DNA from 3 places in the Bacillus hominis genome. Region 1 is predicted to be linked to each of the others. Evidence: riboswitches for the same ligand, from Rfam matches in the RefSeq annotation. Region 1 holds a riboswitch; each other region holds the start of a gene.
The links. Region 1 has a riboswitch for thiamine pyrophosphate ahead of thiM (hydroxyethylthiazole kinase). Riboswitches for the same ligand answer to the same signal wherever they lie in the genome.
Positions count from the first base shown of each region.

Region 2: it holds a riboswitch for thiamine pyrophosphate, as region 1 does, so the genes downstream of both, tenA (thiaminase II) here and thiM (hydroxyethylthiazole kinase) in region 1, are expected to answer to the same signal.
Region 3: it holds a riboswitch for thiamine pyrophosphate, as region 1 does, so the genes downstream of both, tenA (thiaminase II) here and thiM (hydroxyethylthiazole kinase) in region 1, are expected to answer to the same signal.

Region 1 covers NZ_JAUCFS010000005.1:412,082-415,286, reverse strand. The annotation lists gene thiE (thiamine phosphate synthase) at 124-783, opposite strand; gene thiM (hydroxyethylthiazole kinase) at 797-1,606, opposite strand; TPP riboswitch at 1,677-1,786, opposite strand; gene QUF93_RS04550 (siderophore ABC transporter substrate-binding protein) at 2,033-2,980, opposite strand; gene QUF93_RS04545 (iron ABC transporter ATP-binding protein) at 3,055-3,205, opposite strand, start outside.
Region 2 covers NZ_JAUCFS010000005.1:718,987-722,191, reverse strand. The annotation lists gene QUF93_RS06140 (ABC transporter permease) at 1-570, opposite strand, end outside; gene QUF93_RS06135 (ABC transporter ATP-binding protein) at 570-1,319, opposite strand; gene tenA (thiaminase II) at 1,288-1,983, opposite strand; TPP riboswitch at 2,073-2,176, opposite strand; TPP riboswitch at 2,237-2,349, opposite strand; gene QUF93_RS06125 (SH3 domain-containing M23 family metallopeptidase) at 2,613-3,205, shown strand, end outside.
Region 3 covers NZ_JAUCFS010000005.1:2,483,235-2,486,439, reverse strand. The annotation lists gene pdxR (MocR-like pyridoxine biosynthesis transcription factor PdxR) at 1-483, shown strand, start outside; gene QUF93_RS15295 (D-alanine--D-alanine ligase) at 488-1,402, shown strand; TPP riboswitch at 1,476-1,581, shown strand; gene tenA (thiaminase II) at 1,707-2,396, shown strand; gene QUF93_RS15285 (exosporium leader peptide-containing protein) at 2,721-2,789, opposite strand; gene QUF93_RS15280 (hypothetical protein) at 2,947-3,174, opposite strand.

The sequences.
Region 1 (3,205 bases):
TTTGTTTAAATAAAGTGAAACTTTAATCAGTGGGAGTTTTGTTCATCCCCCACTGATTATTAGCCCTCACCAATCGGGCTGCCCGTAAATAGCGGGATAAACGAAATAACTCATTTTGCGCCTCTACAAGCTCTTATTTACTTCCTCAGCTAATTTCTTCGTACTTTCATACGCAGATTCCGCTAAGCTAATCGCTGAAATAACTGAAACACCATCCGCACCCGCTTCTATAACCGACGCTGTATTTTCAATTGTAATACCACCAATCCCAACGATCGGTATTGTAATCTCTTGTTCCCTAAAATACTTTAGACCTTTCGTTCCTTGAACCGCTTTCGTATCTTTTTTCGTACTCGTCGGGAAGATTGGACCAACTCCTAAATAATCGGCTCCATTTTCAATCGCCCAGCGTGCTTCTTCAATTGTATGTGTAGATACTCCAATAATTTTATCTCCCATTTTTTTACGAACAGATGTAATTCCTTCATCATCTTGTCCAACATGCACGCCATCTGCATCTAACTCGAGAGCTAGTTCTACATCATCATTTACGATGAATGATACACCATACTCCTTGCAAAGCGATTGTAGTTCTTTCGCAAAATCAATACGTTTCTCTCCCGTTAAAGCCCCTTCTCCCTTTTCACGAAATTGAAAAATTGTTATACCACCTTCTAGTGCATCTCTCAATACTTGTAGTGGCTCCTTCGTACAATTGTTACTTCCCATAATAAAATATACTGGTAATAACCTAGACATTTCATCCATTGTAATACGCGACATCTAGTTCCCCTCCTTACTGTATAACTTCAATCTTTCCATACTTCTCAATATCATCTGAAGTTGTATTCGCTAACTGATTTAAAAATTCAATTTGGAAGCTTCCTGGTCCATTCTCTACTGTTTTCGAAGCCGCTATTTCTGCTGCTACTCCATAGAATGTTAATGCGGCTACTGTTGCCTTTACATAATCCTTTTCTACCGCTACAAATGCTCCTATTACAGAAGTTAGTAAACAACCTGTTCCAGTAACTTTCGTTAAAATAGGATGGCCATTTCGAATAAGAATAGTTCGCTCTCCATCTGTAACAACATCTTCTTCTCCAGTAATTACCGCAACTGTATTTAATTCATCCGCTGCCTGTTTTGCAATATTTACAACATTACCATTTCCAGTACCAACGTCTACACCTTTAATTTCCCATTTCTCATTAATAACATTAGCAATTTCAGCTGCATTTCCGCGGATAACAGCTAAATCGATTTCAGCTGGAATATATCTCGCAACTTCTGTTCGATAAGAAGTTGCTCCTGCCCCAACTGGATCAAACAATACTGGTACATCATTCGTATTTGCTGATTTACCAGCAAGTAACATCGCTTCTACCTCTTCAGGACGAAGTGTACCCATATTTAAAACAAGAGCTCCTGCAATGCTAGCCATTTCTGCTACTTCTTCTTTTGCATACGCCATTACAGGCGATGCTCCTAATGCTAACAATCCGTTTGCTGTAAAATTCGTTACAACAATATTTGTAATATTATGCACGAGTGGATTAGACTCTCTCACCAATTCCACGACTTTACTAATTTCTTGTACATTCATTCAATTCATCTCCTAACTATAATGATGGGAGATACACAAAAAGGCACTTTGCGTACGCAAAGTGCCTGAACATGTGCTTTTACACTCTCCCTACGCTGGCATTATCCAACAGGTTCAAATGGTCAATGACGGATTAGTCATACTCTCAGTTTGCATCCACAAACTCCCATGTGTTTATTATTCATCTACTTCAAAGTCTACTCTTATTCTAGTAAAATAACAAGTTCTTTACTTTTCCATATAAAGTGAAACTTTAATCAGTGGGGGTTTTGTTCATTATTAGCCTTCACCAATCGGGCGTTACGGGCAGCCAGACTCCCACCTAACTTCTTTGCTCCAGCTGAATTTTGAGGTGGGAGTTTTACTTCCCGCAAATAGCGAGATAAAAAGAGTGATAGGAAACTCATCCTATCACTCTTTTTATAATTATTTTAGACCTTTTGATACTTCTTTAACCATTTCTGATACAGACTCAAGTCCGCCACCAGATAGGTACCAGTAGTTTGCATCAAGGTAAACTACATTACCGTTTTTCGCAGCATTTGTTTTGCTAACGATTTCGTTTTCAACAACTTGTTTTGCAGAAGATTTTCCGCCAACAACAGCGCCTCTATCTACTACAAAGATGTAATCTGGGTTTTTCTCAAGAATATATTCGAATGAAACTTTATTACCATGTGTATCTGCTTTAAGTTCTGTGTCAACAGGTTTTACACCAAATACATCGTGAATAATACCGAAACGAGATTGCGGACCGTATGCACTTACTTGACCATCATTCGCAAGAAGGATTAAACCTTTTTTATCGCTTTTCGTAGCTTTTTCATTTAATGCTTTAACATCTTTTTCAACTGCTGCAATTTCTTTTTTCGCTGCATCTTCTTTATCGAAGATTTTTGCTAACATTTCTGTGTTTTCTTTAAATGATTTCATGTAATCTTTTGTATCTTGTTCTACATAAATAGTTGGAGCAATCTTTTCAAATTCTTTATATGAATCTGATTGTCTTCCAGAAATGATAATTAATTCTGGGTTCATTTCATTAATTTTTTCAAAATCTGGCTCTTTCAAGCCCCCAACGTTTGTATACTTTTTATCTTTGTATTTAGAAAGGTATTCAGGAACATTTTTTTGTGGAACACCAGCTACTTCTACACCTAATTTGTCTAATGTATCTAATGAACCGAAGTCAAATACTACAACGTTTTTAGGGTTTGTTTTAACTTTCGTTTCACCTAATTTGTGTTTAATTGTAATCTCTTTCGTTTTACTTTCACTAGCTTCTGTCTTTTTGTCAGTAGAAGCATTATTGCTACATGCCACAGCGACGATAGCAAGCATGAAAGTTAATAGTAGCATCGCTAATTTTTTCACTTCAATCACCTCAATAAATTTTTTTAAATTATTTAAATCGATAGTGCATTTACACTATCAAAAATAACTTTCTCTTATGAAAAGTAAATACAAATGTTATTTCCAGATATCTCTTCTATATGGATGTCCATATCATAAATATCTTTTAAAACAGCTTTATCAATAATTTCATTTGTTGGACCTTCTTTCATGACCTTCCCGTCCTTTAAAGCGACAATACGGTCT
Region 2 (3,205 bases), 310 kb from region 1:
TGCCCCGATAACACTAAGCGGAACTGCAATTTTTAACGCTGAGAAAAAGTAAGGAAGAGCAGATGGCAACTTTAGCTTTAGAAAAACATCTTTTTTTGTTGCACCATACGTAACTAAAAGCTCCTCCCATTCTTTCTTCGTACTACGCAGTCCGTCATACGTATTTACCGCAATTGGGAAAAACGTAATTAAGACAGTGACAACAACCTTGCTCCAAATGGTATATCCAAACCATAAAACAAATAGTGGCGCAAGTGCTGTAATCGGGATTGTTTGAGAAGCTACTAATAATGGATAAAATGCTCTTTCCATCCACGTATTCGCATTCATTAACATTGCTAGCCCCACACCTAATACGACAGAAATAACAACACCTATTAAAACGACGGATAATGTTGCCGGTAAATGAACCGTAAATAATATATCTTTTAGTTTCCATATCTTCATTACGATTGCAGACGGTGACGGTAAAATGTACATCTCATCTACAATTCTTGCTCCTACTTCCCATAGAGCAAGTAAAACTCCACTTAATATGAGGGCAGGTAATAACTCCTTCAAGCGATTCATCATACGAGTACCTGCCTTTGTAACATACTAAGGAGCTCTTCTTTAAGCGCTAGCACTTCAGGCTTATATAAATCTTTTCTTGTTCGGTTACGATCAAGCGGCACAATTCGCTCAGTTAAAGTTGCTATCGGTTGATTTTCTACAACCAAAATTCGATTAGAAAGAAACAATGCTTCTTCAACATCATGAGTGATAAATAAAATTGTTTTTTCCCACTCTTTCCATTGTTCAAACAACCATTCTTGCAAAGATGCCTTCGTTAAAGCGTCCAATGCACTAAAAGGTTCATCTAACAATAATATCTCCCCACCTGTTAATAAAGTTCGGATAAAAGATACGCGTTGTCTCATACCACCAGATAAATCTTTCGGATATTTTTTCTCGTACCCTTGTAAACCAAATTTATGTAACAGTTCTTTCGCTTTTACTTGCGCTTCTTTCTTCTGTACACCTTGGCACTCTAGCGGCAGGGCCGCATTCTCAATAATCGTCCTCCACGGCAAGAGCATATCTTTTTGGGGCATATACCCTACAGGATGACTCTTTGTTTCTGTCAGCTCTATCTGTCCAGTACTTGCCTCTTCTAAGCCTGTAATAAGGCGAAATAAAGTACTTTTCCCGCATCCACTCGGTCCGATAATACTTACAAACTCTTTATCTTGTATAGAAGCATTTAATTCATCGATGATTGGTTTCTCATCATAATGAAAGGAAACATTATGAAACTGTAGTATGTTCTTGCTCCTCAAAACCCCACATCTCCTTACGATAAGCCATATCCCAGAATAAATATTCAAATCGGCTGGAATATAAGAAAATCTCCTCTAATCGGTCTAGCTCTTTCTCTGACTTTCCAACTGCCATTTCATTTAATAAATCTATTAACCAAATACAAAGGTTACCGTATTCTTCAGAACTATATCCTTGAATCCATTCACCAAAGAACTCATGATCTCTTGCTCCAGGAATATCATTTAAACGCTTTCCAATCTCCCAATAGCTCCACATACATGGAAGTAAAGCTGATATTAATTCTGCAAGTGTGCCATTTTGAGATACAGACATCATGTAATTTGTATATGCTAAATTTTTAGCAGATGGTTTTGCAGATTCCATCTCTCGTGCAGAAATACCAAGTCTTTTTGCATATTGTTTATGAATCGTCATTTCACCATTTAAAATGCCATCAATTTGCTCTGCAAATTTTGCCATAACTTGTGGATTCGTTGCCTTTACAACCCCAATTGCATATAGCTTTGCATAATCTAGCAAATATAAATAATCTTGAATAATATAGTACTGGAATTTGTCTTTTTCCAACGTACCATCCCCCATACCTACTACAAACGGATGATTATGACTTTTCTCCCAAACAGGCTGCACCGTATCAAATAATCTTTCACAAAATTTCATTTATAATTCCCCTTCCTATATATCTATTTATCTCAATAAAAAAACCACTTCTGTGTATAAGAAGTGGTTACAGCAAATAAAATTATAATTTATTCGTTGTTCCACTTCCCTTCGCTAGTATTATCTAGATCAGGTGTTGTAAGGGTTAAGGATTATTCCTCTCTCAGCACATCAAGCACCCCTAGTGGTTTCAATATGAAATTTTTAAATAAAAAAGCCCCGTTTCTATACGCAAAGAAACGGGGACTCATTGTTAGTGTCCGTATTGCTTCCCTACGCTAGCATAATCTAGATCAGGTAATAAAAAGGATCAAAGACTTAAGGTCTTACTCTCAGCTGGCAACACCAGCCCTCCTAGCAAACTATAAAATTATCACTGTCAGTATAACACCGCCATAAGACATCATCAACTGTTTTAATTTTCTTAATTGTGAATTAAATACGAGCGTGTTAAACACATATAAATGCGACCCCACAAATGATATATACAATATTTATATATGAACCTCTCTTCTAACATTATTTATTTTTATTGATTTCATATTACATTTATGTGAATACGACCAATATATTATATCTTTATACTATAATAAAATTACAACTATACAACTAGAGGAGGTCTTTATTACATGAATATGAAAGCTACAGCTTTAACAGCAACTACTATCGCAATTGCTTCTTTACTTCCTTCTATGGGAGAATCCGATATACAAACAGCGGCTGCTAAGCAACCATCTACAGTAAAAACTGGATATGTAAAAATTGACAACGTTGCACTACATCAAAATAACCATGCAGACAGTGCAATAATTGATAACATTCGATTTAATAGCCCGGTTACTATTCTTGAGACAAATCCAGATTGGTATAAAGTATCTGTTAACAACAAAACAGGCTATATGAAAAAAGATGCAATTCTCTTCAAAAAAAATGTTCAACCAAAGAATCAATATATCGTAAATGCCAACGCATTAAACGTTCGTTCTGAACCTAATACAGAGTCTTCTATTCTAGATATATTACCAAATGGTCAATTCATTACCATTCAAGGTGAACAAGGGGATTGGTACAAAATATTACATAACGGTCAAATTGGATACGTACAAAAAACATTTGTATCTAATGGATCCACACCTCTAGTAAAAGGTGTAACTGTACAAGGTTCTCCTTCTTATACTGTTGCAACACCAAAATTAAATGTACGTAGCAACGCTAGTACAAG
Region 3 (3,205 bases), 2.1 Mb from region 1:
TTTTCGAAGGTACTTTTCCCTGGTTTACGTGTAGGTTGGATTATTGCAGATAAAGAACTGATACATTATTTAGAAAGTGTAAAAAGAGCAAGAACGATTCACACTTCTACGTTAGATCAAGCTGTTCTGTTTCAATATTTACATGAAGGATATTTTGAAAAATATTTAAAAAAAGCAAGATCTGTTTATAAGAAAAAATATGAGTTAGCTGTTGAGGCATGTAATCAGTACATTCCGTTTAAAAGAATGACTGGAGATGGTGGACTTCATTTATTTATAGAGTTAGAAGAAAAAATTAATGCCCGCACACTTTTACAAAAGTGTTATGAGAAAGGCGTAACGTTTTCTCCTGGAGATGTTTTTTATTCTGATGGAGGAGGAGTGAATACCTTCCGATTAGGCTTTTCACGTTTGAAAGAAAAGGAAATAGTTAGCGGGATTCAAATAATTGGTGACACATTAAAAAATGAAATTTGGAGATGAGAAGATGAGAATTGGCGTTATTATGGGAGGAGTATCCTCTGAAAAACAAGTATCAATTATGACTGGGAATGAAATGATTGCACATTTAGATAAGAGTAAGTATGAAATAGTTCCAATTACGTTAAATGAAAAAATGGATTTAATTGAAAAAGCGAAAGACATTGATTTTGCATTGCTAGCATTACACGGAAAATACGGAGAAGATGGGACAGTTCAAGGAACGCTTGAGAGTTTAGGTATTCCATATAGCGGCAGCAACATGTTATCTAGCGGTATATGTATGGACAAAAATCTTTCAAAAAAGATTTTGCGTTATGAAGGAGTAGAAACACCAGATTGGATTGAACTTACAAAAATGGAGGATCTAAAGCTTGAAGAGTTAGATAAGCTAGGATTTCCGTTAGTGGTAAAACCAAACTCTGGCGGCTCGAGTGTTGGAGTAAAGATCGTCAATGATAAAAATGAATTAATCTCTATGCTAGAAACTGTATTCGAATGGGATTCTGAAGTCGTAATTGAGAAGTATATAAAAGGTGACGAGATTACATGTTCAATTTTTGATGGGCAACAGTTACCTATCATTTCAATTCGACATGCTGCTGAGTTCTTTGACTACAATGCAAAATATGATGATACTAGTACAGTTGAAGAAGTTGTAGAACTTCCAGCTGAAGTACAGGAACGTGTAAATAAAGCGTCACTGGCTTGTTATAAAGTATTAAAATGTAGTGTTTATGCAAGGGTTGATATGATGGTGAAGGACGGAATTCCATATGTAATGGAGGTTAATACATTACCAGGGATGACACAATCAAGTTTACTGCCAAAAAGTGCAGATGCGGCTGGAATTAATTATAGTAAACTATTAGATATGATAATTGAAACTTCATTAAAAGTAAGGAAAGAAGAAGGTTTTTAAGATAATTGTACAATTAAAACTTTTGATAGTTCCACGAAGTATGCTATGATAATTACAATACGACAACTAAATATTTATCCACTAGGGGGGCCTTTTATAGGCTGAGATCAAATGGAATTTTGAGACTCTTAGTACCTGATCTGGTTAATGCCAGCGTAGGGAAGTGGGAAAGACAAGATATTTAATGCATAAATTAATATCGTCTAATTCACTTTCTTTACGCCTGTAAAGAAAGTTTTTTTATTTTACAGCTTTAATATATGGGATAAATACTTATGTTTTATAAACTATTGGAGGGATTTAAATGACTTTTTCACAATCATTACGTAAAGAAGTAGATTCAATTTGGGAAGCAAGTTTTAATCACCCTTTTGTAAAAAAACTTGGCGAAGGAACGTTAGATTTAGCTAGTTTTCGTTATTATGTGCTTCAAGATTCGTATTATTTAAGTCATTTTGCTAGAGTACAAACGTTAGGTGCTGCAAAGGCTCTTGAATTAGAAACGACGGCTCGTATGGCGCATCATGCACAAAATACTTATGAAGCTGAGTTATCATTACATGAGAATTTCGCAAAAAAATTAGGGATTACGAAAGAAGAAAAAGATAATTTTATTCCTGCGCCAACTGCATATGCATATACATCTCATATGTATCGTGCAGCTTATGAAGGGCATTTAGGAGATATTATTGCAGCTATTTTACCTTGTTATTGGTTATATTATGAAATCGGTGAACGTTTAAAAGTGTGTCAACCTGAAGAGCCAATTTATCAAGAATGGATTTCTGCTTATGGATCTGATTGGTTCCGCACGTTAGTTGAGGAACAGATTGCTCGATTAGATGCTATAGCTGAGACAGTAACAGAGGCAGATCGTAATCGTATGAAACAGCATTTTATTATTAGTAGTCAATATGAATATTCATTTTGGGATATGGCTTATACATTAGAAAAGTGGCCAGTGAATACTGATGTAAAAGATGTAATTGGATAAAGAGTAGAGGTATTGCTATACATAGGTATAGACAATACCTTTTTTTATAGTTTTTTGATGATCAAGACAAATGAAGAAAGGAAGTAAGAATTATATGGAAAAATTACGGTTATTAACATTGTTGTATTCATTTGCAAAATCAAATGATTCGATTTCAAAGGTAACAATTACGTCGGTAAGGGTAGGTATAACTTGATCAATATCGTTTTTTATAGCTCGAAATGCAGATTCTATTGTGTTTGGCTCAGTCTGTCCCGTGATTCCGGTAGGCCCAGTATCGCCAGTCGGTCCAGTGTTGCCAGTGGACCCGGTAACACCTGGGGGTTACATAGGTGGGAGTGTAGGTCCGATTGAACCTGGATTTAATGCAGCGGAGGATAAAAACTTGTCCAATATAATTCACCTCTGAAAAATTCGTGTTACTAATAGTAAAGGCAATGATAGAGCAAAGCGAAATGGACAAGCGATTGTATATGTGGAATTTAATAAAATAGTGATTTTAAAAAGACTACTACCTCAGTTTCTTATGTGAGTAGTAAAGTGACTTCCATTATTCGTGGTTTAAATGAAGTGGTATTGGTTTTAACTCGACCTCAAATAATTCACTTTCAAGTTCATTAAGTGCAAACATTGATACAGGGTATGGAGATGTATTAGACAAAACTTGTGATGAAATAGATTCTCCTGATGATGAGAAAAATGTAACAAACACTTTTGAAAGTGGAGGGACCATAATGATTACACGGTCAGTTTTTTGTAACGTATTAACCAACTCCAAAATTATATAGTTTTATAAGAATTTAAAACTA